2 linked regions of the Dongshaea marina genome follow. Each later gene encodes a partner of the first gene's protein in a complex. Links are inferred from orthologs where the notes say so. Each region holds a gene or a part of one and is shown on either strand. Other genes may lie near its edges.

The links.
Region 2: the proteins of prc (region 1) and DB847_RS15995 are in contact, whole or in part, in a solved structure (PDB 5WQL), measured with the Escherichia coli proteins. The link is inferred for Dongshaea marina from one-to-one orthologs.

The regions. Positions count from the first base shown.
Region 1 is NZ_CP028897.1:2,068,670-2,075,558, reverse strand. The notes cover bases 2,219-5,148. They hold prc (carboxy terminal-processing peptidase), read right to left. Parts: upstream 4,730-5,148; coding sequence 2,708-4,729; downstream 2,219-2,707. Other genes in these bases: proQ (RNA chaperone ProQ), read right to left, coding at 4,755-5,148; DB847_RS09965 (BPSS1780 family membrane protein), read right to left, coding at 2,219-2,528. Also shown: DB847_RS09975 (PAS domain-containing protein), read left to right, coding at 497-925; more of DB847_RS09965, read right to left, coding at 1,770-2,218; more of proQ, read right to left, coding at 5,149-5,363; DB847_RS09950 (sigma 54-interacting transcriptional regulator), read right to left, coding at 5,547-6,889. UniProt on the Escherichia coli protein: Involved in the cleavage of a C-terminal peptide of 11 residues from the precursor form of penicillin-binding protein 3 (PBP3). May be involved in protection of the bacterium from thermal and osmotic stresses.
Region 2 is NZ_CP028897.1:3,408,768-3,415,650, forward strand. What follows is about bases 2,088-5,011. They hold DB847_RS15995 (lipoprotein NlpI), read right to left. Parts: upstream 3,994-5,011; coding sequence 3,181-3,993; downstream 2,088-3,180. Other genes in these bases: DB847_RS15990 (M29 family metallopeptidase), read right to left, coding at 2,088-2,540; mprA (MprA protease, GlyGly-CTERM protein-sorting domain-containing form), read right to left, coding at 3,990-4,076; DB847_RS16005 (rhodanese-like domain-containing protein), read right to left, coding at 4,135-4,506; secF (protein translocase subunit SecF), read right to left, coding at 4,578-5,011. In the rest of the region: DB847_RS15980 (DHA2 family efflux MFS transporter permease subunit), read right to left, coding at 1-250; DB847_RS15985 (HlyD family secretion protein), read right to left, coding at 253-1,236; more of DB847_RS15990, read right to left, coding at 1,560-2,087; more of secF, read right to left, coding at 5,012-5,510; protein translocase subunit SecD, read right to left, coding at 5,524-6,883. UniProt on the Escherichia coli protein: May be involved in cell division. May play a role in bacterial septation or regulation of cell wall degradation during cell division. Negatively controls the production of extracellular DNA (eDNA).

The sequences.
Region 1 (6,889 bases):
GTCAATATTCTTGAGGTAGGAGAGCTGCATATGGCACTACATGCCGCGGCTGAGCAGGAGACCATCTCGGCCGTTTGCCAGGGATTTATCGGCGCCGGGATCGCCGGAGAAGCACTGATCCTGTTCCACGACTCGAGCTTTAAAGATATGGCTCGCCTGATGAACTACGAGGGAGAGTTGGATCGGAGGATCGAGCTGGAGCTTTTGATCGACACCTCCAATGTGCTGATCGGGGCTTTTCTGGCCGGCTTTTCAGAGCAAATTGATACCCCATTTAGCCAGGGGCACCCGGTCATACTGGGCCAGCATCGCAGCATCAGCGATCTCATCCAGTGTAATAAAACACGCTGGAAGCAAACGCTGGCCATCGAGATCAACTACACCATAGAAGACCACAATATCCAGTGTGATCTATTGCTGCTGTTTACCGAAGACTCCATTCAGACCATGAATAACAAGATCCAGTTCTTACTGGAAGATTAGCGGGAGATACCCTATGGATATCCGAGAGTTTCACTGGCTGATGAACATTATTCAAACCATAGATGTGGGCCTGATGGTGCTCGACAGAGATTACAAGATCCAGATCTGGAACGGCTTTATGGAGAGCCACAGTGGCCAGCTCAGCGTGGACATCAAGGATCGTAACCTGTTTGAACAGTTCCCGGAGATCGATGAACAGTGGTTTAAGCGCAAGGCGGAGCTGGTGTTTAAGCTCAATATTCGCGGCTTTACCACCTGGGAGCAAAAACCCTGTCTGATCCGCTTTTGCAACTACCGGCCGATCACCGGCAGCAGTGACTTCATGTATCAAAATATGACCCTGCTTCCCCTGCTCTCCTTCACCGGCAAGGTCGAGCATATTGCGGTTATGCTCTATGATGCAACGGATCAGGCAATAGACTCAAAAAACCAACAGGAGTAACCCCAGGCTCAATGGCCCTTTACAACCCTGGGCCTACTGTCCCTGCTTTTTGTGAAGCTTGAGCGGCTTACGCTTTTTCCGAAGCTGCAGGTTGAGGATCTCGACCACCACAGAGAAACCCATCGCGAAATAGATATAGCCCTTGGGCACATGGTAGCCCAGCCCCTCGGCGATAAGGTTGAAACCAACCAGGATCAAAAAAGCCAGGGCCAGCATCTTCACCGTGGGATGATCCTCCACAAACTCACCGATCGGCCGTACCGCAAACATCATCACCCCACCGCGATCATGATTGCCAACACCATCACCGGAACATCCTTGGCGATTCCGACCGCAGTGATCACCGAGTCCAGACTAAACACAATATCCAAAATCGCGATCTGCACAAGCACCAGGATAAACTGGGAGGCCCCCTTACTGACCGTCACCTCCTGATCTGCATCCTCCAGGCTGCCATGGATCTCATGGGTACTTTTGGCGATCAGGAACAGTCCTCCCAATAGCAGGATCAGATCCCGCCAGGAGATCACAAAACCCGCCAGGCTAAACAGGGGGTCGTCAGGTGCATCATCCAGGCAAGGCTGAGCAACAACAAGATTCGTGTCACCATTGCCAGGCCAAGCCCGAGAATGCGTCCTCGCTGACGTTGCTCCTTTGGCAGACGCCCGACCAGAATCGACAAAAAAATGATATTGTCGATTCCAAGAACAATCTCCAATACCGCCAGAGTCACCAGGGCTACCCAGGCATTGGGATCCACTAACCATTCCATCCAGATACTCTCTTATTCCTCACAATAAAGGGAGCCCTAAAGGCTCCCTATCGATAGAAGCAGCAATTCAGATCAGGCACTGATCACATCATCCCGCTCTTTGTGTTGGGTCGGCTTCTCCTGCTGCTCGACCTCAAAAATATCCTTATAAGCCGCAAACTGGGCCATATAAACCATAGGAATGGTGACCAGAAGCCCAATCCCCATCGGGATACTGGAGATCGCCACCACACAACCAAACACAATATTATATGCCAGCAGGGCCGACCAGTTTTTCAGGCACCCCTGAATGCTAAGCAGCATGATCTGCCCTATGCTATAGCGACTAAAGATCACCAGGGGAACAGCAAAATAAAACAGCATCGACTTCAGGGCAAACACAACCACCAGCAAGATGACCATCAAATTCTGCTCTGTGCCCATTTTTTCGATGGATGCCAACAATGCCTGCTGCCCATTGGAAAAATCGATCCCTACCAATGACCAGATCTCTTGGGCAACCAGCACAAACAGAAACGACAGGATCCCAAGCTTTAAAAAAGAGAACCAGTATGGTTTCAGGGCACTAAACAGGGCCGAAAGATTAAAGGGACGCCCATGATCGCAGCAGCGGCAGCCGATCACAAAAAAGCCCATCAAGGCAAAGCCCAATATTTCCAACAGCAGCAGATCCACGGACAGAGGCAGTCGACTGATAAAGAACACCAGTATCATGTAGAGCATCAACAGTGAAATCCACACCAGAGGCGCCATCCTGAAGTAGCCCCAACTGCGACCGATCCACTTTAACCCATGTGAAGCCCCAAACCCTTTCATTCCCCACTGCTTCATGCAGCGCCTCCGTCATCTACTTGCATAAAACCTGTGTAAGCGGCCTGCAAGGCGCTTACGACCGACGCCCATCATAGCAGAAAGCCCGGGGAGTTTTGATCTTTGATCGCCCCACAGCTCGCTCTGTCACCAGATGTAAAAAAGGGGCTCAGTGAGCCCCCTGTATCTAGTCGATATGATCAACCGGTTGCCGACTCCAGCTTTGCCAGATCGGCTGCAATCTCGGTGGCCTCATTCTGGTAGTAGTCCGGCATCTCGAGATCGGCGGGCAGCGCACTGAGCTTACTGATCGGCTTCTTACCCATGCGCTCGAGACGGGAGTTGGTCAAGGCCAAAACCTTCTGCTCTCGCAATTTTTTCTGCTTGAGACGCTCAGATTCAACTAAAGAGATCGAGGTCTTCATGCTCTCTTTGCGATAAAGATTGATCTCCTGAAGTAGCTCCTTGTACTCGGGATCACTCTTGACTCGCTTGGCGTGCAAAGCTTTAAGCTCAGGCAGAAGTTTGCTCACTTCCGTGCTCCGGCGATAATCAAGGGGCTTGATCCGATCCCAGGGAAGAGCATTTTTCTCAACACTCTCGCCCACCTTACTGGCATCGATAAGCGGCGGCAGAATGATATCCGGCATCACCCCCTTATCCTGAGTGCTGCCACCATTGATCCGATAAAACTTGGATATGGTGTATTTCACATAACCCATCGGCTGGTGATAGAAGTCGTAGATACGCCCCAGACTCCGATACTGCTGCACCGTTCCCTTACCAAAACTATCCTGGCCCAGGATCACCGCCCGCCCATAGTCCTGCATCGCCGCCGCAAAAATCTCTGAGGCAGAGGCACTGAGCCTGTCAATCAAAACCACCATGGGGCCGGTATAGACCACACCGGGATCCTTGTCTTTCTCGACCTCCACATCGCCCTGGTTATTGCGGATCTGCACCACGGGTCCCTGCTTGATAAAAAGACCCGTCAGATCAACCGCCTCGGTCAACAGGCCACCACCATTGCTACGCAGATCGACCACCAGAGACTGCATCCCCTGCTTTTTGAGCTTGAGAAGCTGTTTTTCGACATCCTGATGCAGATCTACGTAAAAGCCCGGGATCTCCAGCAAGCCCACTTTTTCGCCCTGAACGGTCAGAAGCTTTGATTTAGCAGCCCTGTCCTCCAGTCGAACCTTATCCCGCTCTAATTTGACCACATGGGTATCTGAGATCGCACCCTCACCACGCTGGATCTGCAGGCACAGCTTGGAGCCGCGCGGCCCCTTGATGAGATCAACCACATCATCCAGCCGCCAGCCGACCACATCCACCATCTTGCCGCACTCCTGGGCGACACCGATGATCTTATCCTCGGCTCTGAGCTTTTTACTGCGGGCGGCCGGTCCCCCGGGAACCAGGGAGCGGATCACTGTATAGTCATCCTCAGCCTGCAGCACAGCCCCAATCCCCTCGATGGAGATATTCATATTCGAGCTGAACTGATCGGCGCGGCGCGGTGACAGATAATCCGTGTGTGGATCTATGGTGTGGGCAAACGAGCTCATCAGAGCAAAGAACACATCCTCACTCTCACTCTGCTTCAAAAATTTCAGAGCGTTGCTGTAGCGCTTGGTCAGAATTTTTTGGATCTCGGGCCATTTTTTTCCGGCCAGGGCGAGATTCAACTCATCATAACGAACCCGTTTATACCAGAGCTTATCCAGTTCAGTTCGGGATTTAGCCCAGGGTGCTTTCTCGCGATCCAGCTCAAAGGCGGCGGCCGGAGTATTGAGTGGCAGGGGTTTATCCAGAAGAGAAAGCGCATAACTCAAGCGCTCATAACGGCGCTTGATATAGGTATTAAAAATCAGATAAGCACCCGACAATTGCCCCCGCTCAATCTCATCATCCAGGGTATCCCGATAGGCCTTGAATGAATCGATATCCGATTGCAAAAAGATCCAGTGTCGGTAATCGAGGAAATTCAGGTAACGATCAAAAATCTTCTGTGACAGAGCGTCATTGAGCAGCACATGCTTGTAGTGAACTCGGGTAAAGTAAGCCGCTATCCGCTTACTCTCAGCACTGTGCTGGGGCTCCTGTGCCAGGTGGGGCAAAGCGCTTTCCTTGTAGGGGGGCGTCGCTGCCTGAGCTGAAAATCCGTATAAAACAATCCCACACACGATCACCAGTGATCGCAAAAAGCACTTTGTCATAGCCAGGAACCCCCGCTATTTCATATTAAAGAATTACGTGCTGTGAATTGACCTTGACAACCATTCCAGAGTTCAGCTGGACCAGCAATTCATCTTTCTGTATCTCTTTAATAGTAGCAGGCACGGGCGACTTACCGACAAGAACCTGTACGCCCTGATTGACACTCAGTGTTGACGGATCGACAGGCTTTTTAGGTACCACCTTTTTTGCAGGACGCGGGGTTGCCTTGTTGCGAGCTCCCTGAGGACGCTTTTTAGGCTTGTCACCCTTCTCTGCATCCGCATTCTTGCGCTTGCGTGCATAGGCGCGATCCTTGCTTTCCTTCAGCGCAGCCTGGGCATGTTCAACATGCTCTTCAGTCAATACGCCACAAGGGTTACCATCCAGATCCACACGCTCTGCACCGGCTTTTAAGCCATGGAGGTAGCGCCAGCTTGAAGTGTATTGACGCAGCGCCGCGCGCAGGGTTGTTTTGCTTAGCTCAGACTCATCTTTCAGGCGCTCGGCCAGATCCTGAAAAATGCCAATTTTCAGCGGCTTCGCTTCGCCTTGTGCAATGAAACAGTTGGGGAATTTTTCTGTCAGGTAAACCACCACCTGCTTAATCTTGGCCAGCTTCTCTGATTTATCCATGTATGCCCTTGAATACAAAAATGAATGGGGCTAAATGCCCGAATATTAGCAATGACAGGCTATTATAGTGACCATCAAAAAAAAGCTATGACTGGCATAAAAAACCCCCGAGATTACCGGGAAAACCAGCCTCTATCGCAGACAGTGCCACAAACCAAAGGCTGCGGCAATCTGTTTGCGAGGTCAACTCAAGCCATACTTCTTAATTTTACGATACAGGGTCGCGATCCCGATCCCCAGATCTTCTGCCGCCTGCTTGCGATTGTCGTGGCGCGCCAGGGCCTCCACAATCACTGTTCTCTCCATCTCCTCGAGGCTAACCGAAGAGGCTCCCTGACTGGTCGCAGGTGAGGAGCTGATCCTGAGTCGATCAAACTGAGGTGGCAGCAGGCTCACATCAATAGCCTCTCCCGGCTGCACCAGGTTCACCAGGTATTCGATAAGATTACTCAGCTCACGAATATTTCCCGGCCACTCATAGGCGGACAGGCGATCAACCACCGCCGGCGTGATCTCAGGGTAATGCCCGCCAATCTTACGCACATGCAGATCGAGGAAATGGTGCACCAGCAGTGCCACATCCCCGCAGCGCTCGCGCAGAGGCGGTAGATACAGGGGGATCACATTGAGCCGGTAATAGAGATCCTCACGAAACTCATTGCCCAGGATCATCTGCTCAAAATCACGGTTGGTCGCCGAGATCACCCGCACATTGATTGGGATCGCCTTACTGGCACCGACCGGCATCACTTCTCGCTCCTCCAGCACCCTCAGAAGCTTGGCCTGCAGCTGCAGCGACATGTCACCGATCTCATCCAGAAACAGGGTACCGCCATCGGCTGAGAGCAATAGTCCCTTCTTCCCTTTGCTGGACGCTCCGGTGAACGCCCCCTTCTCGTAGCCAAACAGCTCGCTTTCCAAAAGCTGGTCCGGGATCGCCGCACAGTTGATCGCCATAAATGGCTTGTTGTGCCGCTCACTGAGCTCATGGATCGCCTTGGCAAACACCTCCTTTCCGGTGCCACTCTCTCCGCGGATCAGCACGGTTGATGGGCTGGATGCGATCCTTGCGACAATCCGCTTGAGTCTTTGCATCTGGCTGCACTCACCGATCACCGAGGAGAGTTCGGGCAGCCCCTCATCCAAACGATCGCAGCGCTGATGCTGGCGCAATGCCATGACCAGGATCTGCCGACCTGGCAGAGTGTGTAGCTGACCACTGACCAGCACGGTTTTCTCTTCAAAGCTGATATGAAAATGCTGTGCCCCCTCCCCCTGGTGGCTGGAGTAAGCCGTCGGAAGGACCCGGGTTTGACAGGCACTCAGCTCAGACCAGGTACATCCAAGATGGTTGAGCAATACCTGATTACAATAGTCGACCCGGCCACTTTGTGAGAGGATCAGTACCCCCTGCTCGACCCTGTCGATCAAAAGCCGTAACAGCTCTTGAAGCTCCTGGGGCGGAACCTGAGGAGTCGAATAGGCACGCTGCTCGAGAACCTTAGACACAAACATCTCTGAGGTAT
Region 2 (6,883 bases), 1.3 Mb from region 1 along the record:
GTAGTAACTTTATACGACCCAGTCGTGCGGTTAAAAAACCACTCAGGGGCATGACGATGGCAGACATGACCACATAAGAAGTCACCGTCCAGCTGATCTGCTCCTGAGTCGCTCCCAGGGCACCTCCCATATCCTTTAGTGATACAGAGACTATGGTCATGTCGAGAATTTCTACGGCTGTCACCAAAGTCAGTATGCTAGTGACCAACCAGGGAATAAAATTACTCTGTGAGTCAAATGCCTTGCTCATGGTTAAGCCTTGGATGCATTGACGGTCACATTGGCACTGGCCCCCATACGTAACGGCTTGGAAACAGGCAGTGACTGGGTAAACTTAATTTTTACCGGGAATCTCTGAGTCACCTTGACCCAGTTTCCGGTCGCATTCTCGGGTGGCAAAATGGAGAAGCTTGAGCCACTTCCATCACTGATGTCTGCAACTTTTCCGTGAAGCTTGAGCCCGGGATAGAGATCCAGTTCAACATCAACGGACTGACCCACCCTGATCTTAGATAAGTCAGTTTCCTTGAAGTTTGCATCAACCCACCAATTTTTAGACTCAATCACCACGAATTGGGGCTGCATTTCAGTAATCGCATCCCCGGCTCTGAGGCTGAGCTTTTCTATGGTTCCATCTGCAGGAGCCAAAACCCGGGTATGCTGTAAATCTAATTCAGCTTGGGCCAATACCGCTTTCGCCTGACGGAGCTGGGCATTCATATCTCCCGGGTTACCAAGCTCAACCTGAGTCTTATCCAAAGCTTGCCTGGCCACTTTTAAGCTGGACTGAGCAACCGCGAGCCTAGTCTGGGCATCGTCTTTTGCTGAGACAGGACTCTGTCCTGCCGCCACTAGGGCAAGGATCCTGTCGTTATTTTTTTGCGCTAACTGCAGCTGTGATTCTCTCTCCCGGACCATCGCCTTATCACTGAGGATCTGTGCCTGCATCGACTGGATATTCTGCCGAGTGAGATCCAGTTCAGCCTTTGCCTTGGTTACCGCAATCTCAAACGGCCGGGAATCCAGTGTAAATAACAGCTGCCCTTTGGTTACCTCTTGATGATCAGAAACCTCAACCGATGAAACCTGCCCCGACACCTGGCTGGAGATCTGATCGACATGGGCTTTTATATACGCATTGTCAGTACTTGGATGAAGAGAAGAATAGCGCCAGTAAAATGCCAGACACCCCACGACCACCAGTGCAATGACTGCAATGAACACTTTCTTTTTCATGGATAAGCCACCGATATAAAAATAGGAAACACATTATGGGACCGATCGGTCCATAAATTCAAGTGCGAATTTACTGGCCATAGCCAGCAACTTGGTCTCTCTCAGTTTCAGGGGCTCATTTTTACCAGATGAAAGACTTATGAGGAGCTATTTCCAGGGATAAGTAGGAGAGGTCACAATCGGGATAGTAGCCAGCAGGGCTGCCCTGCGCCACAGAGTCATCCCCCAAGCCGATAGTTCAACTCTGATGAAGTGCTCAATAGACGCCAGCAACCATGCTGACCGCCTCCAACACGGCTCAACTAAGCCTTAACAGATGCGGCTTAGTTATAAATAAATTGGCCATTTTTGAAAAAAGTAGAATCATCAAAGGAGAGGCTGCCTCTTGAAAATATAAGGTCCAAATGATGGCTGCCTGAGATCCCTCCGCCAAGCCCAAGGTGTAATCCAGGATGTCTCTCCTCAAAACCCGCATTTCTTCCGTAGAGCTCTTTTATGCCGATATTGGTTCCTATCCCAAACTCTTCAATGATTGAGTTACCCTGGTTGTGGTTAAGATACTTCATGAAGTCATCTCTGAATTGATGATTGTTCGTATGAAAATCAACCACCTTACTAGCCTCAACTTTCAGCATCATTAATTCATCAACGACACCATATTTTATCGCAAAAGGCACGGTGCTTAAAAATGTACCGCTAAAGCATATCTCACCAGATAAATCTTTTATTCTTGTGGCAATCTCTCCTGGAACTACATCCGGATTTCCAAAGCCATCAATAGATGTCCATTTTGCCTCATCATCTAATGTCCCTGTAATTTTCCCTCCATAACCATCATGGTAAGATAGCTTTTTTGCCGCTCCAGATAAGCAAATCAGATCATTATTGATAGCTCTAATCGTATCTGGCCCCTCTTGAAATGCGGTATCAAAATAGACGCCATAATCTTTAAAGATCACAGACTTCTTCCATGTTCGAGACAAAACGTTTTTGAGTTCAACAATGAATGACGGGCCCTTGGGCATAGGTTTTTTAAGTGTTGCCGAAGAGTATATAAAGATGTAAATATCTGATGAATCAATCTGCTCTTCAACATAATCGGAGGGAGATAGAGACAAATTAATGACATTAACACTGGATATATTTTTCAAGTGACATGATTCAGAAATAGCTAAAGACAACTGCATATTCTCTTCATCTGAACCTATGAGAACTCTGATGTTATTACCTTGCTTTACCTTTTCTGAGATGGCTGGATGATTCTTTAAGCATTCATACATGTTATAAATACTTTGGCTCTTCATTTCAAATCCTATATTCCTCTTTATCAAGATAAAATATAGAGGATGAAACATCCTCTATATCATGACATGTCTTATGGCCAAAGCGCTGTACCAAAAGGTACCACTGCACTTTCATTCATGATTTCAACACCATCTTCATGCGTTTCTTCATCTAACCACTCTTCAAAAACTATATCCTGCATTGGAATTTCTCCTTACTGAATGCCTAATTTAGAATGCTTGCTTAAAGAGTCTTGAGACTCGAATAGAACCCTACCACACCCACAGCAACGATCAACACCCCAGCAACAACCACATTACATTTATGTTACATGCATTCATCCTGTCACCTCCTACATCTACAAAAAACGACAAGTATGAATTTCTTAAGGCAAGTGCCCTTGAATCAAAGTTGTAGGATGCAACTCTCATAAAGAAAGTTAGCCGCAATTAGTCATGAAGCTGAACGGCACATAAGAAGAGAGCGAAAGGACAAGCCCGGCAGAAACAACGGATCTTCTCGGAGTTGAGGAAACAGCAAAGTCCTTAGTCTACTGAACCAAACTCTATCAATGGGTCTTTGCGAGATCACCAAGCTGAGTAAAGCTAGCGTTGTGAGCGAGCCCGGCAACATTATCGATGCAAATTAAGGGAGTAAATCTCACTTCAACTTAGGATCTTTTAATCCGACTTTTGGCTGGTTCAGTGCCAACTCCAGCAAGGCGTAGCGGTGAGTCGGCTGGGCATAGGAGTTTTGTGCAATCGCCAACCTGAAAAAGTAGTTAGCTAATTGATTGTTTCCTTTAAGTTGCTGATATTTCCCAAGGTAAAAGTAACTGGCACACAGATGCTCGGCCAGGGTCCGGTTGTTACTCGACAGGGCCACACTCTGAGTGAGCAGCTCCCGATGTGGCAACTCACCCAGGTAGTAGTGACTCAAAGAGAGCACCAGTCCCTTACTTTGGCTGTTTTGCTGCCAGCTCTTTAGCTCTTGAATCGCCCTGTCAGGATCATCTTTATAGCGAGCCAGATAACGCCACAGGGCGGCTTCCGCAAAATAGGGGTGATGATTCAAAAGCCACTGGAAATCGTCGATCGCCAGCTGGGGGCGTCGACCATAGAGAAGAGCCACCCCTCGCTGCAGATAGACCTCAAATTCGTCGGGATTCAGTTCAATCGCCGAGTCAAACTCATCATAGGATTGAGGGATCTTATTATTTTGCAGCAGGTAGAGGCCAAGGCTAAAATGCACATCGGCAAAATCCGGGCGCAGCCTCAGGGAGCGATTAAAGTCGACCAGAGCCAGGGCCCCCTGCCCCAGTCTATCCCAGATCACCCCGCGCTCGTAATGCAGCCTTGCCTGCTCAACCTGCTCCAGATCTTTTTGAGCCAGCAGGTGACCCAGCTGGAAGACCGCCCACTGATCCTGTTGGGTCGATTGAAGAGGCAGGGCCATCGGTGGGTAGTCGCTCACTTTCCCCCCCGGGAGCTGCAGCCTAAAAGGCCCGCCGCTAACAGGGCAATCGCGATCCAGCGCTGGAATACACCTCCTGACATCGGGCCTCCTGCCTCACCTCATCCGATATGTTAGTTAACGGCACTCTTTCCCTTAAGCTTAGCTTGGGTTTTCAATCGGGTAGCCCGCCTCCTTCCAGCCGCGAAAACCACCATCCATGCTGATCACCTGCTGATACCCCATCTTGTTGAGATTATCCGCCGCCAGGATGGAGCGAAAGCCGCCACCGCAGTAGAGCACCAGAGGGGTTTCTTTGTCAGGAAACAGCTGCTCAATGTCGCGCTCGATCACCCCTTTTCCAAGGTGAGTGGCACCCGGAAGCTTGCCGGACCGGAGTTCATCCGCCTCACGAACATCCAGCAATACAAACTCGCCCTCAGGATATCTTGCCTTTACCCAGTGAACATCCACCTCACGAACACAGGGGCGAACCCTATTAACCAGGGATAAAAAACCTTCGCTATGTTGCATCTTTGTGCTCCTTAATTAAAAAAAGGAGCGCTATTGCGCTCCTTTATCACTCGAGTCAATCCAGAGACGATCTAAGGCAGATCGGCCCCTTCTTTCTCAACCTTAGGCGGCATCAGGTGTTCGCGCTTCACACCCAGGAACATGGCAAAGGCACTTGCCACATAGATGGATGAGTAGGTACCAAAACCGATACCGATCACCAACAAGAGTGAGAAGTTGTGGATCATGGCGCCGCCCCAGACATACAGGGAGATCACCACCACCAGAGTCGTTGCCGAGGTGATCAGGGTCCGGCTCAGGGTCTCGGTCATCGATACATCGATGATCCGCACCGAGTCGCCCTTACGCAGACGCCGGAAGTTCTCCCGCACCCGGTCGAATACCACTATGGTATCGTTGAGTGAGTAACCCACCACGGTCAGTACGGCGGCCAGCACCGTGAGATCAAACTCGATATGGAAGAACGAGAAGATCCCCACAGTGATGATCACGTCGTGGGCCAGGGCCAATACGGCTCCCAGCGCCAGACGCCACTCAAAGCGCATCGAGACATACATCAGGATACACAACAGAGCCACCAGAACCGCGAGTCCACCCTGCCAGGCAAGTTGTTTACCCACGGATGGGCCAACAAACTCCATCTGCTTGAGGGTTGCAGAGGGATACTTACTCTGCACCGCATCCATCAGCTGCTGACCCTGTTGGGCTGCCTTGAGGTCTTTGCTCGGGGCCATCCGGATCATAATGTCACGGCTGGTGCCATAGTTCTGCACCAGGGCATCAACACCCTTCTCCTTAAGTACCTCACGCACCCCCGGCAGATCAGCCGCATGGCTGAAGCTTATCTCGATGACGGTACCACCGGTGAAATCAAGACCCCAGTTAAATCCCTTGATACAGATACTGGCAACAGCCAGTACCACCAAAATCAAAGAGAATACCGACGCCGGAACCGCAAACCTCATAAAAGGGATAGTCCGGCCTGGCTTCAAAATCTGAAACATTTTGAAATACCCCTTAAATAGACAGAGATTTCACGCGCTTGCCACCCCAGATGAGGTTAACAATGGCACGTGTACCTGTGATTGCAGTAAACATGGAAGCCGCAATACCGATCATCAGGGTCACCGCAAAGCCCTTCACCGAGCCGGTACCTATGGCAAACAGGATCACCGCTGAGATCAGCGTGGTCACGTTCGCATCGGCGATGGTCGAGAAGGCTCGTTCATACCCCAAACTAATCGCCTGCTGGATTCCCCGCCCGGCATTGAGCTCCTCGCGTATTCGCTCGAAGATCAGGACGTTGGCGTCAACCGCCATCCCCATGGTCAGGACCATACCGGCAATGCCAGGCAGTGTCATGGTCGCCCCCGGAATGAGAGACATGGCTCCCACAATCAGCACCAGGTTGCACAAGACCGCCAGGTTGGCGATGAGGCCAAACTTACGATAGTAGATCATCATGAACACCAGCAGGATCAGGGTGCCATAAACCATGGCCTGAAAACCGTGCTTGATGTTCTGCTGACCCAGGCTTGGACCGATTGTGCTTTCACCAATGATCTGGATCGGTGCGATCAGAGCACCGGCACGCAACAGCAGCGCCAGGTTGTGAGCTTCATTGATGTTCTCAAGGCCGGTGATCCGGAAGTTGCGCCCCAGACGTGACTGAATGGTCGCCACGTTGATCACCTCTTCCACCTTCTTGAACTTAGGCTTCTCACCCGCTTTTGGCTTGCCAACCGGCTTGTACTGAATAAACACGGTCGCCATCGCCTTACCGACGTTGTCCTTGGTGAACTCGGACATGCGGTTTCCGCCACTACCATCAAGCTTGATACTAACCTGAGGTCGGCTGTACTCATCAAAGGCAGACTGAGCATCAGTGATGTGGTTACCCGTCAGGATCACCTGCTTTTTCAGAACAACCGGCTGGTCATTCTTGTTATACAGCAGTTGATCACCCGGAGGTACCTGGCCCGCTGCAGCTGCAGCCGGATCGGCATTCTCATCCACCATCCGGAACTCAAGGGTTGCGGTCGCACCGAGGATCTCCTTGGCACGGGTAGCATCCTGAACCCCTGGTAATTCAACGATAATCCGATCGGCGCCCTGGCGCTGAACCAGTGGCTCGGAAACCCCCAACTCGTTGACCCGGTTACGGATAATGGTGATGTTCTGCTGCAGCGCATATTCCTGGGTTTCCTGCAGCTTTTTCTGAGTCATCGCCGCCGTCATAGCAAAACGGCCGCCCTGATTCGCCTCAGTAAACAGGAAATCCCGGTAATGCTCACGCAGGTAGCTCATCGCCTTGGTGCGGGATTCTTCATTACGGAACTGCAGATAGATCTGATCCTTCTGCTGGCGAATGCCGGAA